DNA from 4 places in the Pseudomonas sp. GW821-FHT01C01 genome. Region 4 is predicted to be linked to each of the others. Evidence: predicted binding sites of a transcription regulator. Region 4 holds the regulator's gene; each other region holds the start of a gene.
What was found. The regulator sigma-54, encoded in region 4, starts transcription at its own class of promoters, with help from an activator protein. The targets are predictions, from matches to a motif close to ANTGGCATNNANNTTGCTNT.

Region 1: AC07XF_RS02830 (CmpA/NrtA family ABC transporter substrate-binding protein) is a predicted target of sigma-54. The motif match lies at 3,641-3,660, and genes of this name have one in related genera.
Region 2: flgB (flagellar basal body rod protein FlgB) is a predicted target of sigma-54. The motif match lies at 1,343-1,362, and genes of this name have one in related genera.
Region 3: glnK (P-II family nitrogen regulator) is a predicted target of sigma-54. The motif match lies at 1,672-1,691, and genes of this name have one in related genera.

Annotation. Positions count from the first base shown of each region.
Region 1 covers NZ_JBWKXF010000003.1:40,474-46,312, forward strand. The annotation lists gene AC07XF_RS02815 (bifunctional protein-serine/threonine kinase/phosphatase) at 1-159, opposite strand, end outside; gene AC07XF_RS02820 (nitrate/nitrite transporter) at 167-1,378, opposite strand; gene AC07XF_RS02825 (ANTAR domain-containing response regulator) at 1,722-2,297, opposite strand; gene AC07XF_RS02830 (CmpA/NrtA family ABC transporter substrate-binding protein) at 2,313-3,524, opposite strand; gene AC07XF_RS02835 (quinone-dependent dihydroorotate dehydrogenase) at 3,753-4,772, shown strand; gene rmf (ribosome modulation factor) at 5,068-5,283, opposite strand; gene rlmKL (bifunctional 23S rRNA (guanine(2069)-N(7))-methyltransferase RlmK/23S rRNA (guanine(2445)-N(2))-methyltransferase RlmL) at 5,814-5,839, shown strand, end outside.
Region 2 covers NZ_JBWKXF010000020.1:57,491-63,329, forward strand. The annotation lists gene flgD (flagellar hook assembly protein FlgD) at 1-430, opposite strand, end outside; gene flgC (flagellar basal body rod protein FlgC) at 446-889, opposite strand; gene flgB (flagellar basal body rod protein FlgB) at 893-1,300, opposite strand; gene cheR (protein-glutamate O-methyltransferase CheR) at 1,668-2,495, opposite strand; gene AC07XF_RS14575 (chemotaxis protein CheV) at 2,541-3,473, opposite strand; gene flgA (flagellar basal body P-ring formation chaperone FlgA) at 3,557-4,315, shown strand; gene flgM (flagellar biosynthesis anti-sigma factor FlgM) at 4,483-4,809, shown strand; gene AC07XF_RS14590 (flagella synthesis protein FlgN) at 4,858-5,325, shown strand; gene AC07XF_RS14595 (flagellar regulator YcgR PilZN domain-containing protein) at 5,419-5,839, shown strand, end outside.
Region 3 covers NZ_JBWKXF010000015.1:20,509-26,347, forward strand. The annotation lists gene AC07XF_RS12255 (YifB family Mg chelatase-like AAA ATPase) at 1-976, opposite strand, end outside; gene AC07XF_RS12260 (accessory factor UbiK family protein) at 1,218-1,478, opposite strand; gene glnK (P-II family nitrogen regulator) at 1,898-2,236, shown strand; gene AC07XF_RS12270 (ammonium transporter) at 2,272-3,609, shown strand; gene AC07XF_RS12275 (secondary thiamine-phosphate synthase enzyme YjbQ) at 3,824-4,249, shown strand; gene sutA (dormancy-specific transcriptional regulator SutA) at 4,351-4,674, shown strand; gene AC07XF_RS12285 (HAD family hydrolase) at 4,857-5,564, opposite strand; gene xerC (tyrosine recombinase XerC) at 5,561-5,839, opposite strand, start outside.
Region 4 covers NZ_JBWKXF010000028.1:57,942-63,780, reverse strand. The annotation lists gene lptB (LPS export ABC transporter ATP-binding protein) at 1-200, shown strand, start outside; gene AC07XF_RS17800 (RNA polymerase factor sigma-54) at 384-1,877, shown strand; gene hpf (ribosome hibernation-promoting factor, HPF/YfiA family) at 1,952-2,260, shown strand; gene ptsN (PTS IIA-like nitrogen regulatory protein PtsN) at 2,273-2,737, shown strand; gene rapZ (RNase adapter RapZ) at 2,740-3,597, shown strand; gene AC07XF_RS17780 (HPr family phosphocarrier protein) at 3,613-3,888, shown strand; gene pmbA (metalloprotease PmbA) at 4,060-5,406, opposite strand; gene yjgA (ribosome biogenesis factor YjgA) at 5,515-5,839, shown strand, end outside.

The DNA of each region.
Region 1 (5,839 bases), on a different contig from region 4:
ACCGCCATCGACACACTGGCTGACGCCGTCGGCGATGGCGAACAGATAACCTTTGCTCGCGGCCAGCGCCGGGGCCGGCGTGACCAGGCGCAGGGCATCCTGATTTTCCTCGCGAGGGCCGATGGCGCTGGCTTCGGCGAAACTCAATTGCAGGCTCATCGAGACCTCAGACCCGCGCAGCCGTCACGGCGGCCGAACCCCAGGTGGTTCTCCAGCGCCGTTTCACACCGTGCAGACCGAACCACGCCAGTATGCCGAGGCTGGCGAACAACCACAGGGCCAGCTGATAGCTGCCGGTACTTTGCTTGATCGCGCCCATGCCGGCCGCGAGGGCAAAACCACCGATGCCGCCGGCCATGCCGATCAGGCCGGTCATCACGCCGATTTCCCGACGAAAACGCTGCGGCACCAACTGGAACACCGCGCCATTGCCTGCGCCCAAACCGAGCATGGTGCAGACGAAAAGCGCCAGTGCGGCGTAGGAACTCGGCAGGTTGAAACCGACCGCGGCAATGCAGATCGCCGCAACGGTGTACATCGCCAGCAGGGTTCGAATGCCGCCGAACCGGTCAGCCAGCGCGCCGCCCAAGGGCCGCATCAAGCTGCCACCGAACACGCAGGCAGCCGTGTAGTAGCCGGCAGTCACCGGGCTCAAGCCGTACTGGTCGTTGAAGTAACCGGGCAGGGCGCTGGCCAGGCCGATGAAACCGCCGAATGTCACGCTGTAGAAAAACATGAACCACCAGCTGTCGCGATCGCCCAGGGCCTTGAAGTAGTCGGCCATGGATTTGGCTTTTGGCCGCTCGGGGGCGTTGCGGGCCAGCCAGGCGAAGACGACCAGGGTCAGGATCAACGGGATCAGGGCGAAACCGAACACGTTGCTCCAGCCAAATGCCGCCGCCAGCACCGGGGCGATCAATGCGGCGAACACCGTGCCTGAGTTCCCCGCGCCGGCGATGCCCATGGCTTTGCCTTGATGTTGCGGCGGATACCACTGCGATGCCAAGGGCAGGGCGACGGCGAAAGAGGCGCCGGCCATGCCGAGGAACAGCCCCAGCAGCAACGCTTGTTCGTAGCTGTGGATACCGAGTTTCCAGGCGCCGAACAGGGCGCAGATCACGATGACCTGGCCTATCACCCCGGCGGTTTTGGGCGACAGGCGATCGGCCAGCATCCCCATCACGAAGCGCAACACCGCCCCGGCCAGAATCGGCGTGGCGACCACCAGCCCGCGTTGCTGCGTTGTCAGGTGCAGGTCGGCGGCGATCTGTACCGCCAAAGGACCGAGCAGGTACCAGACCATGAAGCTCAGGTCGAAGTAGAGGAAGGCTGCGAACAATGTGGGTGTATGGCCGGATTTCCAGAAGCTTGAATTCATCGCGCACCTCAGCTGTGAAGAGTCTCGGAAGGAGTCATGAGCTTGCAGGTGGGGCGCCGTTACGGCCGCACCACCGGCCCCGTGCTGTGGGGCCAAAACGAAAAAACGCCGCCACCCGATTCGCCAAGGGCAAATGAGATGAGCGACGTCTTTGTCGTAGGTGGGGCAACCGCCGTTGGTTACCTGTGGTGATTACTTAGCCAGATCTGTGCCAACAACCGAAACCGGGTCGCCACCATTCGCGAGCAAGTCGGATCGCCGCACCGCCGCTCCCACATTCGACCGCGATCAAATGTGGGAGCGGGCTTGCTCGCGAAGGCGATAGAACATTCACCACAGGGGGTCAACCCAGCAGTTCGCTCATGGCAATAATCTGTTCCGCCACTTGAATCAGCTTCTGCTGTCGGCTCATTGCCTGGCGGCGCATCAGTGTGTAGGCCTCTTCCTCGTTGCAATTCTTCATTTTCATCAGCAGCCCTTTGGCCAGTTCGATGCGCTTGCGCTCGGCCAATTGCTGGTCGCGGGCATGCAGCTGGGCACGCAAGGCCTGATCGCTTTCGAAGCGCGCCATGGCCACATCGAGAATCGGCTGCAGGCGTTGTGCGTGTATGCCTTCGACGATGTAGGCACTGACCCCGGACTTGATTGCCTGTCGCATCACACCGGGGTCGTGTTCGTCGGTGAACATCACAATCGGTCGTGGCTGGTCGCGAGTCACCAGCACTACTTGTTCCATGACATCGCGACCCGGTGACTCGGTATCGATCAGAATCACGTCCGGACGCACCGTTTCGACGCGTTCGGGCAAGTCGATGGTCAGGCCGGATTCGTCGATCACCTCGAAACCGGCCTCGGTCAGGGCGGCCTTCAGGCGTCCGACTTTTTTTGCGGTGTCGTTGATCAGCAGGATACGCAGCATGTTCGTCGTCTCCTGTCAGCGGCTGGCGGATCGGTGCGAGCTGTCGCTCATGGCGTGCAGTTTGAAACTGCGGGCATAACCGGCCGGGTCCGAACCGTCCCAGATTTTGCCGTCGATCAACTGACTGCTGCGCATCTCCCCGGCTGACGAAGCGACGCCGACGGCACTGGCGGCCTCTCGATAGAGGTCCAGTTGCTGCACCTGCCGGGCCACCGCGAGATAGTCCGGGTCATCGCGCAACAAACCCCAGCGGCGGAACTGGGTCATGAACCACATGCCGTCGGACAGGTACGGCAGATTGACCTCGCCATCCCCGTGCAAGCGCAGCGCGTGCGGGTCTTGCCAGCAATGACCAAGGCCATCGGCGTATTCGCCCAGCAAGCGCGGTTCAATGCAGTCCAGTGGCGCGTCAAGGTACTGTGCGGCACTGAGCAAATGCGCGGTACTACGCCGATTCTCGGTGCTTTCTTCAATGAAGCGGCTGGCTTCCAGAATCGCCATCACCAACACCCGCGCGGTATTGGGGTATTGCTCGACGAACGCACGGGTGCAGCCGAGGACTTTTTCCGGATGATCGGGCCAGATGGTCTGGGTCGTGGCCAGGGTGAAACCGAGGTCCTGTTGCACCGCGCTGGCGGACCAGGGTTCGCCGACGCAGAACCCGTCGATACGCCCGGCTCGCAGGTGCGCGACCATTTGCGGTGGCGGCACCACTACGCTGTCGACATCCAGCAGCGGGTGAATGCCCTGGCTGGCGAGCCAGTAATACAACCACATGGCATGGGTGCCGGTTGGAAAAGTCTGGGCGAAGGTGAGTTTTGGGCGAGTTTGGTGCACGTGCCGATCCAGTGCTTCAGGAGTGCTCACCCCCAGCGCCTGCAAACCGCGGGACAGATTGATGCTCTGGCCGTTCTGATTCAGGCCCATCAACACGGCCATGTCGGTCGCCGCCACGCCGCCGATGCCCAGGTGAACGGCGTATATCAGGCCGTAGAGGCTGTGGGCTGCATCGAGTTCGCCGCTGACCAGTTTGTCTCGCAGGTTGGCCCAGGACGATTGGCGCTTGAGGTTCAGGGTCAAGCCGTGGGGTTGGGCAAAGCCCTGGGTGGCGGCGACTACCACCGAGGCGCAGTCGCTCAGGGCCATGAAGCCAAGATTGATTTCGGTTTTTTCCGGGGCATCGCTGCCATTGACCCAGGCCAGAGGGCCGGCTGATGGTTCGTTCATCGCACGTTCACCTTGCAAAAAAAACGTCGTCCCGGGTCCGTGCATGAGCAGGCCGGAGACGACGCCATTGTCTTTGCACCCATTCCGTCGCTGGCATGGGTGCTGGTACCTGGAATGGTGCAAGGCATATGCCATTAACCGTTGATTTGATCACGCGCCTCGCTTGCCACCCCGTTGCCCGGCTATAATCGCCGCCTCAATTCGCCGCCAATCGAGTCAAATCCGCCCATGTACACCCTGGCCCGTCAGCTGTTGTTCAAACTCTCCCCGGAAACCTCCCACGATCTGTCCCTGGACTTGATCGGTGCGGGCGGACGTCTTGGGCTCAACGGCTTGCTGTGCAAGGCCCCGGCGAAAAAGCCGGTTAACGTCATGGGCCTGGACTTCCCGAATCCGGTGGGGCTGGCCGCCGGTCTGGACAAGAACGGCGCGGCCATCGATGGTTTTGCCCAACTGGGTTTCGGTTTTGTCGAAATCGGCACCATCACTCCGCGTCCGCAGCCGGGCAACCCCAAGCCTCGCCTGTTCCGTTTGCCGGAAGCCGAGGCGATCATCAATCGCATGGGCTTCAACAACCTCGGCGTCGATCACCTGCTGGCCCGTGTGGCGGCGGCCAAGTACAAGGGCGTGCTGGGCATCAACATCGGCAAGAACTTCGACACCCCGGTCGAGCGTGCCGTGGACGACTACCTGATCTGCCTGGACAAGGTTTACGCCCACGCCAGCTATGTGACGGTCAATGTCAGTTCGCCGAACACACCGGGCCTGCGTAGCCTGCAATTCGGTGACTCCCTCAAGCAGTTGCTGGCCGATCTGGCCGAGCGCCGCGCGGAACTGGCATTGCGTCATGGCAAACATGTACCGCTGGCGATCAAGATCGCGCCGGACATGACTGACGAAGAAACCGCACAAGTTGCGCAAGCGCTGATCGAAACCGGAATGGATGCCGTCATCGCCACCAACACTACCCTGAGCCGCGTAGGCGTCGAAGGCATGGAGCATGGCGACGAAGCCGGTGGTTTGTCTGGCGCCCCGGTTCGCGACAAGAGCACCCACACCGTGAAAGTGCTGGCATCGGAACTGGGTGGTCGTCTGCCGATCATCGCTGCCGGCGGCATTACCGAAGGCAAGCACGCGGCGGAAAAAATCACCGCAGGTGCAAGTCTGGTGCAGATCTACTCGGGCTTCATCTACAAAGGCCCGGCGCTGATTCGTGAATCCGTAGACGCCATCGCCGCCTTGCGTTGAAGGCTGAAGGGAGCTTTTGTGGCGAGGGAGCTTGCTCCCGCTGGGCTGCGAAGCAGCCCCAAAGCACCCGCTTCAGTGAACCAAATTGATTGAGAACACCGGGTTTACGATTGCTTCGCAACCGGGCGGGAGCAAGCTCCCTCGCCACAAAAACAGGTTTTCCTTGCTTTGGAGCAGGCATAAAAAAGGGCTCCTTCAAAGGAGCCCCTGGGCCGGAGCCCGCCGTCCGGATGGGACGTGCGTGGTTAATTCAGTACAAAATCAGATTGTCGTGTCGGAGTGTTGTGCCCTGTAATTAGCCGACGGCGTGAAGTTCGTTGAGTCTGTGGATTCCCGCAGTGCCGGTCATACCGTCCCAGTTGTCGCCGCGTCCTTCTCGCCAGCCGTTGATCCAGGCTTGACGTACCGACGGTAGAGTAAAAGGGCAAAGCTCACGGGATTTGCCACCAACGCCATATTGATATCCGCGCAAAAATGCTCTTTCCAACGGATCACGCTTAAGTCTTCTCATAGGGTGCTGCCCTCGTTTGTTGACTGTATTTATCGCGTTGACCTCAATTGAGGCCTGGCAGAAAAATCTCTGCCGTTGGGGCTCGTTGCCGGCGTGACGAGCCAAGGTGTTGGCGTCATTGCGGCGCCAACCTGTATTGAGTTCTAACCAATGCGTCACATCGAGGGAATGATCGTTTTGTCATAAGGACGTAACTATTGATGTGCTAAGGCCATAAGTAACAGCGTGTTTTTCCCGTATTTATTGGCCAAACCCCGGTATGATCGGCCCTGCGCTGGATGATGGGCTTAATCCTTTAGTGAGAATGGCTCCCGTTGCCGGGATGCACTATTCGACGAAGGGTCGACTTATGACATTTTGTTGCATCAACTTTTTTATCTGCCCTTGCATCTAAGCTCATTTAACCCGGGCAGCAAGGGTGGAACGGCACACCTTCGTGCCACGCGGGCGCTCTTCGAGAAAAGTGCCTGATTGAAAACCGGACCGGCAATGCGTTGCCCGGTCACTCAGCTAAAGGTTCTGGAATTCCCATGTCCGATCGTTTCGAACTCTTCCT
Region 2 (5,839 bases), on a different contig from region 4:
TCAGGGTGGCGGACGCCACCGAAGACGGCACGACCACCGTGCCGCTGAGGCTCTTGGTGGTGTCGACCACGGCCTTGTCGCCCGGAGCGATGACCGAACGGCCCACCAGCGACGACGCCTGCAATGCCTGGGACGAGTTGTAGTTGCTGGCCAGGCCGCTCACGGTGTCGTTGAGTGTGGTAATGCCTTCCAGGCTGCTGAACTGTGCCAACTGGGCCACGAATGCGCCGTTGTCCTGAGGCTCCAGCGGGTTCTGGTTTTTCAGCTGGGTCACCAGCAACTGCAGGAACGCATCCTTGCCCAGGGCCTTGTTGCCGGTGGCACTGCCGGTTGCCGACGCGAGGCCATCCGTCGTGGTGTTGGTCTTGATCGAGGAATTGGCCAGGATGTCGTTGAGGCTCAAACCGCTGGTGGAATCGGTAACACTCATCTGAGTCGCCCCTTATCACTGACCGAGGGTCAGGACTTTCTGCATCATGGTTTTGGCGGTGTTCATCATTTCGGCGTTGGTCTGGAACGAACGGCTCGCGGAAATCATGTCGGCCATTTCCTCCACCACGTTGACGTTCGGGTAGTAGACATAGCCCTTGGCATCGGCCGCCGGATGGTTCGGCTCGTAGCGCGCCTCGAGGTTGCTCTGGTCTTCGACCACACCCAGCACCTGCACGCCCTGACCGGCGGCGTCCTGGCTCTGGAACAGCGAGTCGCTGCCGCCGCTCTGGCCGCCCTGGAACATGGTGGCGAACACCGGATGACGCGCGCGGTAGGTCTGGTCGATGCTCGATGAGACGGTCTCGGCGTTGGCGATGTTCGAAGCGACGGTGTTCAAACGCGTGGTCTGCGCACTCATGCCGCTACCGGCAATGTTGAAAACACTGGATAGAGACATGGCTTACTCTCCGCGCAGGGCTGACACCAGCCCTTTGAATTTGCTGTTGAGCAGGGTGAAGCTGGCCTGGAAGCCGATCGCGTTTTCCGCGTAGTTCGACTGTTCCAGTTGAGCGTCCACGGTGTTCTGGTCGATCGACGGTTGCATCGGCGTGCGATACAGCAACGACTCGTCGCCATTGCCCAGGCCTTCGGCTTCGATGTGACGGCTGTTGGTCATGTTCAAGGCGAAGGTGCCGCTTTTGGTTTTCTCGTTCTGCTCGGCGAGCACTTTCGAGAAATCCAGGTCCCGAGCCTTGTAGTTCGGGGTATCGGCGTTGGCGATGTTGTTGGCCAGGACTTCGGCACGCTGGGCGCGGAAGCCCAGGGCTTGTTCGTGGATACCGAGCGCTTTATCGAAGCTGATGCTCATGTCGGGAAACCTTCGGGTGACCTGATTTTTCGTAGGATCAACTTAGCAAGCCCCATGCCAATTCAAAAAAGCCCGGAAACCGGGGCTTTGCCGGCCTTGGCAACGCGGCAATGCCAGAAAAGCGGCAACGGTTTTCCGCCGGCTGCCGCTTTTCTGCCGCCTGGCCCCACTTTTGATTACACCACCTCCCCCTGTAGGAGCTGGCTTGCCAGCGATGGCGTCGAGTCAGCCGACGTTTAATTTGCTGACACACCGCTTTCGCTGGCAAGCCAGCTCCTACAGGGGATTGAGATAACCATGAGAAATCATCAGGCATAAAAAAACGGGAGCCCCTGAGGACTCCCGTTTTTTGCTGACGCCCGCGAAATCACTTCGCCTGGTAAATGATCCCCGGGCTGCACTGAACCATCTGGTAATGATCCGGCAAACCGTTCAGTGCTTCGGAAGCACCGAGGAACAGGTAACCACCCGGCTTCAACGTGCTGTGGATGCGCAACAGGATGTCTTTCTTCACCTCGGCGGAGAAGTAGATCAACACGTTGCGGCAGAACACGATGTCGAACTTGCCGAGGCTCGCGTAGCTGTCCAGCAGGTTGAACGAACGGAATTCCACCCGGCTCTTGATCGGCGCCTTGATCGCCCAGCGTCCCGGCCCTTTCGGGTCGAAATAACGCTGCAGGCGCTCGGGCGACAGGCCGCGACCGATGGCCAGGCTGTCGTACTCGCCGGTCTTGCAGTTGTTCAGCATGGTGCCGGACAGGTCAGTGGCAACGATCTGTACACCCATCCTCAACTGGCCCATGTTGACCCGTTCGAACTCATCGATGGACATCGACAGCGAATACGGTTCCTGGCCCGACGAGCACGCCGCCGACCAGATACGCAGGCGCTGGCCGGGACTGGCCTTGATCGCTTCGGGCAGGACCTTGTTCTTCAAGACTTCAAACGGGTAAGTGTCACGAAACCACAGGGTTTCGTTGGTGGTCATGGCATCCACCACCTGCTCGCGCAAACCGCTGCGCGGCTGGGTCTGCATGCGCTGAACCAACTCTCCCAAAGACTTGATGCCTTGCTGTTCCATCAGTTTGTTGAGACGGCTGGAGACCAGGTACTGCTTGTTTTCACCGAGCAAAATGCCACAGGCTTTTTCCAGGAATACCCGGAACTGTTCGAAATCCAAATTACCCGTAGACAATGATGCCGCCTCTTAAATCGTGGTGACTGCCAGGGGCGCAGGCCCCTAGCTGATATCTGCTGCTTTGATCCGGTCGACTACCCGGGATGCCAGGTCATCAGGACGGAATTTGGCCAGGAAGTCATCGGCACCGACCTTCTTGACCATCGCCTGATTGAATACCCCCGACAACGAAGTATGCAGGATGATATGAAGCTTTTGCATGCGCGGGTCGTTGCGGATTTCCGCCGTCAGGGTGTACCCGTCCATCTCCGGCATCTCGATGTCGGAGATCATCATCAGGAACTCTTCTTCCGGTTTCTTGCCCTCGTCGACCAGTTTGCGCAGGTAGTCCAGCGCTTGCCGACCATCGTTCAACGCCACCACTTCGACACCGACCGTTTGCAGGCAACGCGTGACCTGCTTGCGCGCCACCGACGAGTCGTCGACCGTCAGCACACGCAACGAAAGCGCCTTGTGCTGGGTTTCGACATCCACCACACCCACGGAAATCGCTTCCGGCGTCGGCGCCACTTCCGCCAGCACTTTCTCGACGTCGATGATTTCGACCAACTGATTGTCGACCCGCGTCACCGCCGTCAGGTAGTGATCGCGTCCGGTGCCCTTGGGTGGCGGATGGATCTCCTCCCAGTTCATGTTGACGATGCGTTCCACCGAGCGAACCAGGAAACCCTGGGTCTTGGTGTTGTACTCCGTGATGATCACGAAGGGATTGTTCTTGTCCTTCAAAGCACCGGAGCCGGTCGCCATTGCCAGATCAAGGATCGGAATGGTCGCTCCCCGGATGTTCGCCACGCCGCACACGACAGGACTGGACTTGGGCATCAACGTCAGTTGGGGGCATTGCAGCACCTCCCGAACCTTGAATACGTTGATCCCGTACAGCTGCTGGCCGTCGAGACGGAACAACAACAGCTCAAGGCGATTCTGCCCCACCAGTTGCGTGCGCTGGTTCACCGAATCCATTACACCAGCCATGCCCAGACTCCTACACCAACGCCAAGTGTTGTTGCGACGCGCCTTCATCACTAAACGGCACGGCGCTTGCTTTTTTAATCGTTATGAACACAGAACCGACATTTTTCCGACGCCTGACCACACCCTACCGCAAATTGCTCGGCGTGCTGGCGGCCGTTTGCCTGTTCAACGCTGGCAGCCCTGCCCTTGCTGACGCGGTTACCTTGCCTGACATGCTTATCGGCGTCACTCAGGGCTTTCTTGAATTCACCGTAGAAGACTATCTGGCGACCAGTCAAACGGAAGGTCGCTACGAAATCCAGGTCAACCCACTCGATCCGCGCATGCACATGCCCATGTGCGACAAGGAATTGACAGCAACGCTTGAGAGTCCAAAGCCGTTGGGCCGGGTCACGGTCAAGGTCCGCTGCGAGGGCGCATCCCCCTGGACAGTCTTCGTACCCGCTCAAGTCCGCCTGTTTCGCGATGTCGTGACCAGCGCCCGGCCACTGCGCCGCGCAGCCATTGTCGAACCTGGGGATGTGGTCCTGCGCGAGCGCGATATCAGCCTGATCGGCCAGGGCTACCTGACCGCCCTCGATCAGGCGATCGGCCAGCGACTGACCCGACCAATGGTCACCGACCAGGTGATTACCCTGGTGCATATCGAACAGGCCGAGGTCATCCGCAAGGGTGATCAGGTGGTGATCACCGCCCGCAGCGGTACGCTCAGCGTGCGCATGCCGGGCGAAGCCCTGTCAAACGGCAGCCTGAGAGAACAGATCCGGGTGAAAAACCTCAATTCCCAGCGAGTCATCAAGGCGCAGGTCACGGCGCCGGGGCAGGTGGAAGTGTCCATGTAAGGTTCTCTGTTCATCAGAATGTGGCGCTTGCGCCGGCTGTTCCCTAGACTGTGCTCCATGCAGGGCAAGCGCTGGCGCGCGCACGGCTCATCGACAAATGAGCCTAAAGTTTTCCAGGGAATGGCCGAAACCATGGCAAGCGTCCAAATTCCCAGAGGTTTTTTATCATGGTCATCGATTTCAGCCGTTTGAACAGCTCCTCGTCCCTTACGGGCAGTACACGTACCAGCGCCAGCAAGGAAAGCGCCGAAGCCGGCAAATCCGCGCCGCTGGAGTCCGCGGCCGAACAGGCCGGTACCGTCAAAAGCGGGGAATCGGTACATCTCAGCAATGAGGCTCAACAGTTGCAGAAGGTCACTGACAAGCTGCGCGATCAGCCTGCCGTCGACAAAGCCCGCGTGGCCGAGTTGAAAGCAGCGATTGCCGATGGCAGCTATAAAGTCGACAGCAACCGTGTAGCCAGCAAACTGCTCAACTTCGAAGCCCAGCGCTAGGCCACCGCCGGCGCCAGGCTTTTGGACGCTTAAAACCCAAGGCCAGCCATGCACGACACTAACTTACTGCAACTGATCACCGACGACTTTGCTCCGGCGCAACACCTGCTGGAGTTACTGCAGACCGAATCCCTGGCACTGCATGGTCGTGACATGCCATTGCTCGAGGACATCCTGGCGCAGAAACAGGCATTGGTCGTTTTGCTCGAACAGCATGGCCGCAAGCGCAGTGAAATTCTCGCCAGTCTTAACCTGCCGACCAATCGCGACGGCCTGGAGCAACTGGCCGGCCAGTCGAGCATTGGCGACCAGTTACTGGCGCAAAGTGACGTGTTGACCGATCTCATCGCCCAGTGCCAGGCCATCAACGCCAACAACGGCCAGTCGATCCTCACTCAGCAAGCCGCTACAGCCACCCAGCTGAAAATCCTTACCGGCGGTGAAACCCCGGCGCTTTACGATGCCAGCGGAACCTTCTCCAAGCTTGCTAAGCCACGCCCGCTCAGTCAGGCTTAGGCCGGTCGAAGAGCCCGCTCTATCCAAGACGCGAAAGATGCTGGCAAAATGCTGGCTAGCCGTAGTCAAATTTTGTCTGGAGATTGATTAACCGTGTCCAATGCCTTATCCGTGGATGATGCTCCGCAGCCACCCAAGGTGCTCTCCACGCCCTTGGAAATCTCCGGCAACCTGCGCCAGCTGCTCGAAAGCCATGACCCGCTGATCATCACGTTCCACGAGCGCAGCCAGCGCTTCCAGAGCTATCTGGTGGACCTGGACCGTGAAAGCAACATGATGGCCCTGGACGAAATGATCCCCCGCGATGGCGAGCGCTACCTGCTGGCGGGCGAACCGTTCAAGGTCGAAGGCTTCCACGAAGGCGTGCGCATCGCTTGGGAAAGCAACGGCCAATTGACCATCGACGAATCCGGCAGCAGCCGCTGCTATCGCGGCAGCCTGCCCGATGAAGTGGTGTACCACCAGCGCCGTAATGCGTTCCGCGCCGCGCTGAAGCTGGCACAACTGGTCAACG
Region 3 (5,839 bases), on a different contig from region 4:
AGATTACGATATGCCCGGATTCCATCGGCTCCCTCAGGACTTCCAATACTCTGCGTTCAAACTCGGGAAGCTCATCAAGAAACAAGACGCCGTGGTGGGCGAGGGTAATTTCACCCGGCTGCGGTTTCGAGCCGCCACCCACTAAAGCGGGGCCAGAGGCGGAGTGATGGGGCTGGCGAAAGGGGCGCTGTGGCCAGTGACGCAAGGGCACACAACTGGTGACCGATTGAATCGCCGCCACTTCCAGCGCCTCGCTCTCGGTCAGCGGCGGCAGCAGCCCTGGCAAACGACTCGCCAGCAACGTTTTTCCGGTCCCCGGGGGACCACTGAGTAGCAGGTTGTGAGCTCCAGCAGCCGCAATCAGCAGCGCACGCTTGGCCGCCAACTGTCCTTGCACTTCATTCATATCGGGATAAGGTTTGCTGGCGCAGAGCAGTCCATCGGAAGCATAAGGCTCGATCGGTGTATGCCCGTTGAAATGCGCCACTGCCTGCAGCAGATGGTCCACGGCAATGACCTTCAACCCTGACGCCAGGCAAGCCTCCTCGGCATTCGCCTGCGGCACCATCAACCAGCGTCCGGCCTTGCGCGCCGCCAATGCTGCTGGCAGCACCCCGCGGACCGGCCGCACGGCGCCGGAAAGCGCCAGCTCCCCCAGACACTCCACGTCATCCAGTGTCAGCGTCGGCACTTGCACGCTGGCCGAGAGAATCCCCAGGGCAATCGCCAGATCGAACCGCCCGCCATCCTTCGGCAAGTCGGCCGGCGCCAGATTCAGCGTGATCCGCCGCGCCGGAAATTGCAGCCCCGAATTGATGATCGCGCTACGCACCCGGTCCTTGCTTTCCTTCACCGCCGCTTCCGGTAACCCGACCATGGTCAGCGAAGGCAAACCATTGGCTAGGTGAACTTCAACTGTAACGGCAGGCGCCTCCACGCCGACCTGGGCGCGGCTGTGGACGATGGAGAGGGACATGGTCGTTCCTTGAGTTGTACGGGGGCCGCATCCTGCGGTTTCTGAAGGATAGTTGTGAGGATGGGATCTGGCGTGGCGATACCGATGGGAATTTTTGGCAGGATGTTGCGTACGTCAATGGGCGAGCATCGTCTCTGTGGCGAGGGAGCTTGCTCCCGCCGGGCTGCGCAGCAGCCCCAAAAAGAGGGACGGCTACGCCGTCCAGCGGGAGCAAGCTCCCTCGCCACGGGGATGTGTGGCGTTATTCGGTCGGCGGATTCAGCTTCGCTTCCAGCTCCGCGACCTTCGTTTCAAGAGCCTCCAGCCGCGCCCGCGTGCGCGCCAATACAACCATCTGGCTATCGAACTCTTCCCGACTCACCAGATCCAGTTTGCTGAAGCCGCTCTGCAGCAACATTTTGAACTGGCTTTCGATTTCAGCTTTCGGCAGCGGCGTGTCGCCGCTGAAGAGGCGGGAGGCGGTGCTGGTCAGGGCGTCGAGGAAGTCTTTTGGCGCGAGCATGGGCAATGTCCTGGAAACTATGGCGGGCAGTGTATCACGCAGTGTCTATAGTCATTTCCGCGGGCAAGGGGTGCACGCTTTTCGCGCATGGGGACAGAAGGCGTCGCACCGTTGTTGTGCGTAACGTGCCGAGTGTTGTAGCGAAGTTTCCACTCTGCGCTGGCAAAGGCTTGAAAACAGTCAGTTTTGTGGAGATGGCAAGCTTTCTGCTTAGTCCCTCGTGACCCATGCACTGATGCAGTCGCTGTGACGAATGCAGTGCGCCAAGCGAAACACGGGGAGTGCTTCGCAAGGAGCGGTTAGCTGGCGTCGGACGGGCAGGTAAGGCCGACGATGCGTTACAAAGCCAGGCACTGCGCTTAGACTTGAGACGGGTTTGTTTTCCTGGGGCAAGTCCACCAATTCGGGAGAGAGTTTTCATGAAGCTAGTCACTGCCATCATCAAGCCGTTCAAGCTGGACGACGTACGCGAGTCGCTGTCCGAGATCGGCGTGCAGGGCATTACCGTCACTGAAGTCAAAGGCTTTGGTCGGCAGAAGGGTCACACCGAGCTGTATCGCGGCGCGGAATATGTGGTCGATTTCCTGCCCAAGGTGAAGATCGACGTCGCCATCGACGACAAGGATCTGGACCGGGTAATCGAGGCCATCACCAAGGCTGCCAACACCGGCAAGATCGGTGACGGCAAGATCTTCGTGGTCAATCTGGAACAGGCGATTCGCATCCGTACCGGCGAAACCGATACCGACGCTATCTAAGCCGCCACAAACCCAACGCCCCAGGAGAAAACAAAATGACTCTGCGTAAATTCGCAGGGCTAGGAGCCCTGTTGTCCCTCGTAATGCCCGGCCTGGCCATGGCGGCAGACGAAGTGGCGGCCCCAGTCCTCAACTCCGGCGATACCGCCTGGATGATGACCTCGACAGCCTTGGTGCTGTTCATGACCATTCCCGGCCTCGCGCTGTTCTACGGCGGCATGGTTCGGTCGAAAAACATTCTTTCCGTGATGATGCAGTGCTTCGCCATTACCGGTTTGATCAGCGTCCTGTGGGTCATTTATGGCTACAGCATCGCGTTCGACACCACTGGCATGGAGCAGGGCGTCGTCAACTTCAACTCGTTCGTCGGCGGCATGGGTAAAGCATTCCTCGCCGGCATCACGCCAGCCAGCCTGACCGGGCCTGCGGCGCTGTTCCCTGAGGCGGTGTTCGTCACCTTCCAGATGACCTTCGCGATCATCACCCCGGCGTTGATTGTCGGCGCCTTTGCCGAGCGGATGAAGTTCTCCGCGATGCTGGTCTTCATGGGCGTGTGGTTCACCCTGGTTTATGCGCCGATTGCGCACATGGTCTGGTCCGGCAATGGCGGCCTGCTGTGGGACTGGGGCGTGCTGGACTTCGCCGGCGGCACCGTGGTGCACATCAACGCCGGTGTGGCCGGCCTGGTTGCCTGCCTGGTGCTGGGCAAGCGCAAAGGCTTCCCGACCACGCCAATGGCGCCGCACAATCTCGGTTACACCCTGATGGGCGCGGCGATGCTGTGGGTCGGCTGGTTCGGTTTCAACGCCGGTTCCGCCGCTGCAGCCAACGGCACCGCCGGTATGGCGATGCTGGTGACGCAAATCGCTACCGCTGCTGCTGCGCTGGGCTGGATGTTTGCCGAGTGGGTCACTCACGGCAAACCTAGCGCACTGGGTATCGCTTCGGGCGTGGTTGCCGGCCTGGTGGCAATCACCCCAGCTGCCGGTACCGTCGGCCCGATGGGCGCACTGGTAATCGGTCTGGCGGCTGGCGTGGTGTGCTTCTTCTGCGCGACCACCCTGAAACGCAAGCTCGGTTATGACGACTCCCTGGACGCCTTCGGCGTGCACGGTATCGGCGGTATCCTCGGCGCAATCCTGACCGGTGTGTTCGCTGCTCCGTCCCTGGGTGGCTTCGGCACCGTGACCGACATCGCCGCGCAAGTGTGGATTCAGTGCAAGGGCGTGGGTTTCACGGTGATCTACACCGCAATTGCCACGTTCATCATCCTCAAGGTGCTGGATGCGGTCATGGGTCTGCGCATCAACGAAGAAGAAGAAGCGGTCGGCATCGATCTGGCGCTTCACAACGAACGCGGCTACAACTTGTAAGCACGCGCATAAAAAACTTGCCCGGCTTGCCGGGCATTTTTTTGTCTGGAATTTGTCATTGAAGGGTGAGCTAAAAGGTTTTTTCCTACAGGTTTTGCGATGTTTGCTCCGGGTGATTTTGTGCGGTCGAAGGCTTACAGGATTGAAGGAATATTAGGGCCTTTGTTTTTTCCCAGAGCGCGCTAGAATGCGCCCCGAACGTGCGGAGAACTGTATGTGGCAACAGACTCTGATTACCTTGCGGGCGAGGCCCCGGGGCTTTCATCTGGTAACGGACGAGTTACTCGCCGGCCTGCCTGAACTCAAGGCATGTCGGGTCGGTCTGTTGCATTTGTGGCTGCAGCATACCTCGGCGTCGTTGACCATCAACGAGAACGCCGATCCGGCGGTACGTCGCGACTTCGAACGATTTTTCAATCGTCTGATCCCACAAGGAACAGACGGCTATGAGCATAACGACGAAGGCCTGGACGACCTCCCGGCGCACTTCAAGGCCAGCGTGCTTGGCTGTCAGCTCAGTTTGCCGATTTCGGCAGGCCGGTTGGCGTTGGGGACCTGGCAAGGCGTTTACCTGGGCGAGCACCGTGATCATGGCGGTGCCCGTAAAGTCCTCGCCACCGTGCACGGTGAAGGGGCATAACCGCTGGTCAGCAGCGGCCGTTGATTTTTTCCCGGCAGCCTTCGACAGAGGGCAAAGCTGGGCTATAACTAATCTGCTTTTCGCAAGTCATGAGGTAGAACATGAGCGACGATGATCTGGAAAACGACGACCTCGAAGTAGGCGACGACGACGAAACCGAAGAAGGTCTGGAAGCAGCGGCGGAAGACGTCGCTGAAGACGACGGCGGTGATGCGCCGGCTCCGACCGCCAAAGGCAAGGCCAAGGCAGCGGTATCGGTCGATGAGCTGCCGAGTGTCGAAGCCAAGAACAAGGAGCGCGACGCCTTGGCCAAGGCCATGGAAGAGTTCCTGGCGCGTGGCGGCAAGGTGCAGGAAGTGGAGGCCAATGTGGTCGCCGATCCGCCCAAGAAGCCTGACAACAAGTACGGCAGCCGGCCTATCTGAGCCTGCTTCGCGCTTGCTGAAAAAGCCCGCCGTCGCTGCGGGCTTTTTCATGCCTGAGACAAAAATCAAAAGGTCGGCGCAATCCCTTGTAGGAGCCGGCTTGCCGGCGAAGGGGGCCTTGAGCCATGCATGGCCCTTGCGGCCGTCTTCGCTGGCAAGCCAGCTCCTACAAGGTTGTTGCGTCAGTTCAGACCGGTGTTCCACCGCGCCAACAACGTCGGTAACTCGGTCAGACTGCCAATCTGCGCATCCGGCAACCGGTCCGCTTCCCAGGCCTTGCCCGCCGGGTTGAACCAGATTGCACGCAACCCCGCCTGCTGCGCACCGGCAATGTCATCACCCGGATGATCGCCGATATGCACCGCCGTTTCAGCGGTCGCGCCACCGCGCTGCAAAGCCTCCCGGAACAGTCGTGCATCGGGTTTGGCGATGCCGATGTCTTCGGCGCACAACGCAAATTTGAAGTAGTCCGCCAGCCCCAGCCGCCGCACATCGGCGTTGCCATTGGTGACGACGCCGAGGGCGTAATGGTTGGCCAGCAACTCCAGGGTCGGTTGCACCTCCGGGAATATTTCGAGCTGATGCCGGGCATGCAGAAACACTTCGAAACTCTGATCGGCCAGGTCCGACGCCTCGGCATGGGGATATCCGGCTTCTTCCAGGGCCTGGAACAACACGCGCCGGCGCAGGGCGCTGATGCGGTGCTTGAGGTTCGGCTCGATGCTCAGAATGCGCTCGCGAATGGCCCACAAATGTTCCACCGGCACTGCACCCAGGTTGGGCGCATGTTCGGTCAGCCATGCACGCAATACGGCTTCGGCGCTGACGATCACCGGGGCGGTGTCCCACAGGGTGTCGTCGAGGTCGAAGGTGATCAACTGAATACTCATGAATCGTCGCCTTTCATGCGTTTGGCCCGTGGGTGGGCGCTGTCGTAGACCGCTGCCAGATGCTGGAAGTCCAGGTGGGTGTAGATCTGCGTGGTCTTGATGTCCGAGTGTCCGAGCAGCTCCTGTACCGCCCGCAGGTCTTGGGAGGATTCCAGCAAATGGCTGGCGAAAGAGTGCCGCAGCATGTGCGGGTGCAGGTTCTGCCCCAGTTCGCGCTCGCCGGCAGCCTTGACCCGCACCTGGATCGCTCGTGGGCCGAGACGCCGGCCTTGCTG
Region 4 (5,839 bases):
TCAAACAGATCATTTACCACCTCAAGGCCAAAGGCATTGGCGTGCTGATCACGGACCACAACGTTCGTGAAACCCTGGATATCTGCGAAACGGCCTATATCGTCAACGACGGCCAGTTGATCGCCGAAGGTGACGCCGAAACCATCCTGGCCAACGACCTGGTCAAGGAAGTGTACCTGGGCCATGAGTTCCGCCTGTAAGCGCTGAAGCAGTCATGGCGAATGCCAGACCGCTGTAGCGATAAAAATCAACAGGTTTTTATTGTTACAGCGCTCTAGGCAAACACTTCAGTTTCGGGCATATAATTTGCTTATGTTTGGCGCTCCGGCGCCCTGTAGTGGATGGCGCATGCGCGCCGGCGAATAAGGTGTTAAGCCCCTGCCATGAAACCATCGCTAGTCTTGAGAATGGGCCAGCAGCTGACGATGACACCGCAGCTGCAACAGGCCATCCGCCTGCTCCAATTGTCGACCCTGGACCTGCAACAGGAAATCCAGGAGGCCCTGGAGTCCAATCCGATGCTCGAACGCCAGGAAGAAGGCGACGACTTCGACAATTCCGACCCCTTGGCCGACAACACCGAACAAAAGCCCAACACTGACATCCAGGAACCCTCCTACCAGGAAAGCGCCCCGACGGTTGACAACCTCGATGAGGGCGACTGGAACGAGCGCATTCCCAACGAACTCCCCGTCGACACCGCGTGGGAAGACGTTTACCAGACCAGCGCCAGCAGCCTGCCCAGCAATGATGATGACGAGTGGGACTTCACCACCCGCACCTCGGCCGGCGAAAGCCTGCAAAGCCACTTGCTGTGGCAACTGAACCTGGCTCCGATGTCCGACACCGATCGCCTGATCGCCGTGACCCTGATCGACTGCATCAACAATCAGGGCTACCTGGATGAAACCCTCGAGGAGATCCTCGAAGCCTTCGATCCGGAACTGGACATCGAACTGGACGAAATCGAAGCGGTCCTGCACCGCATCCAGCAATTCGAGCCCGCCGGCATCGGCGCCCGCAACCTGGGCGAATGCCTGCTGCTGCAGTTGCGTCAGCTGCCCGCCAAGACCCCTTGGCTGGCCGAGGCAAAGCGCCTGGTCACCGATTACATCGACCTGCTTGGCAGCCGCGACTACAGCCAGTTGATGCGCCGCATGAAGCTCAAGGAAGATGAACTGCGCCAGGTCATCGAGCTGGTCCAGAGCCTCAACCCGCGTCCTGGCTCGCAGATCGAGTCCACCGAAGCCGAGTACGTCGTTCCTGACGTTATCGTGCGCAAGGACAACGAGCGCTGGCTGGTGGAGCTGAATCAGGAGTCGGTGCCACGGCTGCGGGTCAACGCCCAGTACGCCGGTTTCGTGCGCCGCGCCGACACCAGCGCCGACAACACATTCATGCGCAATCAGTTGCAGGAGGCCCGCTGGTTCATCAAGAGCCTGCAAAGCCGTAATGAAACCCTGATGAAAGTGGCCACCCAGATCGTCGAGCATCAGCGCGGCTTCCTCGAATATGGCGACGAAGCCATGAAGCCGCTGGTCCTGCATGACATCGCCGAAGCGGTCGGCATGCATGAGTCGACGATTTCACGGGTGACCACCCAGAAGTTCATGCACACCCCCCGGGGCATTTATGAACTCAAATACTTTTTCTCCAGTCATGTAAGCACCTCCGAAGGCGGCGAATGCTCGTCCACAGCGATCCGCGCGATCATCAAAAAACTGGTTGCCGCGGAAAATCAGAAAAAGCCGTTGAGTGACAGCAAGATCGCTGGTTTACTGGAGGCACAAGGCATTCAGGTGGCCCGCCGCACCGTCGCCAAGTACCGCGAATCCCTCGGGATCGCGCCTTCGAGCGAACGCAAGCGGTTGATGTAGGGCCACGCCACAGCGTTCCAGTGGTAGATCATCTGATCTACCGCTTTATGCACTGGCAACGAAGGAGAAGCTGTATGCAAGTCAACATCAGTGGACACCAACTGGAAGTGACCGAACCTCTTCGCACCTACATCGGCGAAAAACTCGAACGATTGGAGCGACATTTCGACAAGATCACTAATGTGCAGGTCACGATGACCGTCGAAAAACTGAAGCAGAAAATCGAAGCCACGCTGCATATTCCCGGAAATGAAGTGGTCGCAAACGCGGAACATACCGATATGTACGCCGCGATCGACGCACTCACCGACAAGCTGGATAAACAACTCAAAAAGCATAAGGAAAAGACCCAGAGCCTCCTTCAGGGCGCAACCGGTCGTTAACACTCCCAACCCATGATCCGACTTGAAAGTATCCTGACCCCCGGCCGTTCCCTCGTGAACGTGCCGGGCGGCAGTAAAAAGAAAGCCCTCGAACAAATTGCCAATCTGATCGCCCGCGAAGTGCCGGCTCTGGAGATGCAAGATGTCTTCGAGGCGCTGATTGCCCGTGAAAAACTCGGTTCCACCGGTTTTGGCAACGGCATCGCTATTCCACATTGCCGCCTCAAGGGCTGTGTTTCGCCCATCAGTGCATTGATGCACCTCGACGCCCCTATCGATTTCGACGCCATCGACGGCGCGCCGGTTGACCTGTTGTTCGTACTGCTGGTCCCGGAAGCAGCTACCGATGCGCACCTTGAACTGCTGCGACAGATCGCCAGCATGCTCGACCGCAAGGATGTCCGCGAAAAACTGCGTCATGCTGCAAGCAACGAAGCCCTGTATCAGGTTGTCCTGGATGAGCAAAACGGTCAGTAATCATGCGCTTGATCATCGTCAGTGGCCGTTCCGGCTCAGGTAAAAGTACCGCCCTCAACGTTCTTGAGGACAACGGCTACTACTGCATCGACAATCTGCCTGCCGGTCTGCTGCCGGAACTGGCCGAACGAGCATTGATTCATACCGAGCTAATGCAGCCGCTGGTCGCCGTTTCCATCGACGCTCGCAACCTGCCCAGCCACCTGTCACGCTTTCCCGACCTGCTCGAAGAAGTCCGCAGCCGCCACATCCAGTGCGATGTCCTGTACCTGGACGCCGATGAAGAAACCCTGCTCAAGCGCTTCTCGGAAACCCGCCGACGTCACCCCCTGACCAACGCCAACCGCTCGCTGGCCGAAGCCATCAACGTTGAAAGTGTCCTGCTCGGGCCGATTGCCGACCTCGCCGATCTCAAGATCAACACCACCAGCCTGAACCTGTATCAACTGCGCGATACCATCAAACTGCGCCTGTTGAATCAGCCCGAGCCGGGCACTGCGTTCCTGGTGGAGTCCTTCGGGTTCAAGCGTGGCATGCCGGTGGACGCCGACCTGGTGTTCGATGTGCGTTGCCTGCCCAACCCTTACTGGAAACCGGAATTGCGCGAGCAGTCCGGGCTCGATCAACCGGTTGCCGATTACCTGGCGGCACAGCCGGATGTGGAGGAGATGTTCCAGGACATTTCCACATACCTGCTAAAGTGGCTGCCTCGTTTTGCCGCCAGCAACCGCGCCTACGTCACCATTGCCATTGGGTGCACTGGCGGACATCACCGCTCCGTCTACCTGACCGAGCGTTTGGGGCAGGCGCTGCAAAAAACCCTGAAGAACGTCCAGGTTCGCCACCGCGACCTCAGCTAAAGGATTCACATCGCGATGCCTGCTCTGGAAATCGAAATCATCAACAAGCTGGGTCTGCATGCCCGGGCGTCTGCAAAATTCGTCGGAGTCGCCGGCCAGTTCAAGGACTGCACGATCAGGGTAGGACGCACACCTGAATCCACAGTCGATGGCAAAAGCATCATGGCCATGATGATGCTCGCTGCCGGTAAGGGCACCAAAATCCATCTGAGCACGGAAGGCGAGCAGGAACAGGAAGCGATGGACGCACTGGTAGCCCTGATCAACAACTACTTCGACGAAGGCGAGTAACCGCTACGGAATCCTTTCCCGGTGATTTTGTGGCGAGGGAGCGTGCTCCCGCTGGGGCGCGAAGCGGCCCCAACTCCTATCATCGCAATGCATCAGATACACCGCGTTTGCCAATAAAAAAGGCGCGCCCCCCCATTGGGTGGCGCGCCTTTTTTGTACAGCGGCGCTGGCTTAGCTACCCGCCACCGTCATCCGCTCGATCAGCACCGAACCCGTACGGATGTTGCTGCGCAGTTCCAGGTCGTTCCCCACGGCCAGAATCTGTTTGAACATGTCGCGCATGTTGCCGGCGATGGTCACTTCCTGGACCGCGAACTGGATTTCGCCGTTCTCGACCCAGTAACCCGCCGCGCCCCGGGAATAATCACCGGTGACCATGTTCAGCCCCTGGCCCATTAACTCGGTGACCAACAGCCCGCGCCCCATACGCCGCAGCAAGGCCGCCTGGTCTTCATCGCCATGGGTGACGAACAGGTTGTGCACGCCGCCGGCGTTGGCCGTGCTTGGCATTCCAAGCTTGCGGCCGGAGTAGGTGCCGAGGATATAGGACACCAGCTCGCCTTTTTCGACGAACGGTTTGGCGTAGGTGGCCAAACCATCACCGTCGAACGCCGCGCTGCCCATGGCACGCATCAAGTGTGGGCGCTCGTCGATGGTCAGCCACTCCGGAAACAGCTTCTGTCCCAAAGTACCTTCAAGGAACGATGACTTGCGGTACAGGCTGCCGCCGGAAATCGCCGACAGGAAACTGCCGAACAGGCCCCCAGCCAACTCGGCGGAAAACAGCACCGGCACCTCGCAAGTCGGCACCGGACGCGCGCCCAGACGGCTCGCCGCCCGTTGCGCAGCGCGCTGGCCGATACTGACCGGGTCGGCCAGCAGATTGCCCTGGCGGTTCACGTCGTACCAGTAATCACGCTGCATCTGGCCGTCCGCTTCGGCGATCATCACGCAGCTCAAGCTGTGACGAGTCGATGCGTAGCCGCCGATGAAGCCGTGGCTGTTGCCATAAACGCGGCAACCCTGATGGGTGCTGAGGGTGGTGCCGTCAGCGTTCTTGATCCGGCTGTCGGCGGCAAACGCCGCGGCTTCACAGGCCAGGGCCTGCTCGATGGCCTGCTCCGGCGTGATGTCCCATTGGTGAAACAGGTCGAAATCCTGCACATCCCTGGCCATCAACGCTGCATCCGCCAGGCCCGAGGCTTCGTCTTCCGAGGTGTGTTTGGCGATAGCCAGTGCAGCGGCAACCGTTTCGCGAATCGCCTCCGGACCGCTGGCCGAGGTGCTGGCCGAGCCTTTGCGCTGGCCGACGTACAAGGTGATGCCAAAACCCTGATCGCGGTTGAATTCGACCGTTTCGACTTCACGCTGGCGCACCGAAGTCGACAAGCCTTGCTCCAGTGACACCGCTACTTCACAGGCGCTGGCCCCCTGGCGCTTGGCTTCAGCGATGATCTGCTCGACTTGTTCCTGCAGTGCCGGCAATGCTTGTGGGCCGACGCTTTCAACTGCACTCATGCTGTTCTCCACTCAAATTCTGCTTTCGGTAACGGTCATCGAGCGACCGGGCCGGACAAGTGGCCCCCGACTGGTTATCATGGCGGCGTTTCTTTGCGGACTGCCACCATGGTTGATTCTTACGACGACTCCCTCGATACGGGAGAAAAAAGCAAATCCCAGGTCAAACGCGAGCTGCATGCTCTGGTTGACCTCGGCGAGCGCCTTACAACGCTCAAGCCTGACTTGCTCAACAAACTGCCATTGACCGACGGATTGCGCCGGGCCCTGGCCGATGCGCCCAAGCACACCGCGAACATCGCGCGTAAACGGCACCTTCAGTTCATCGGCAAACTGATGCGCGATCAGGACACTGACGCGATTCTGGTTCTGCTCGATCAACTCGATGCCTCCACTCGCCAGTACAACGAACGCTTCCATAACCTGGAACGCT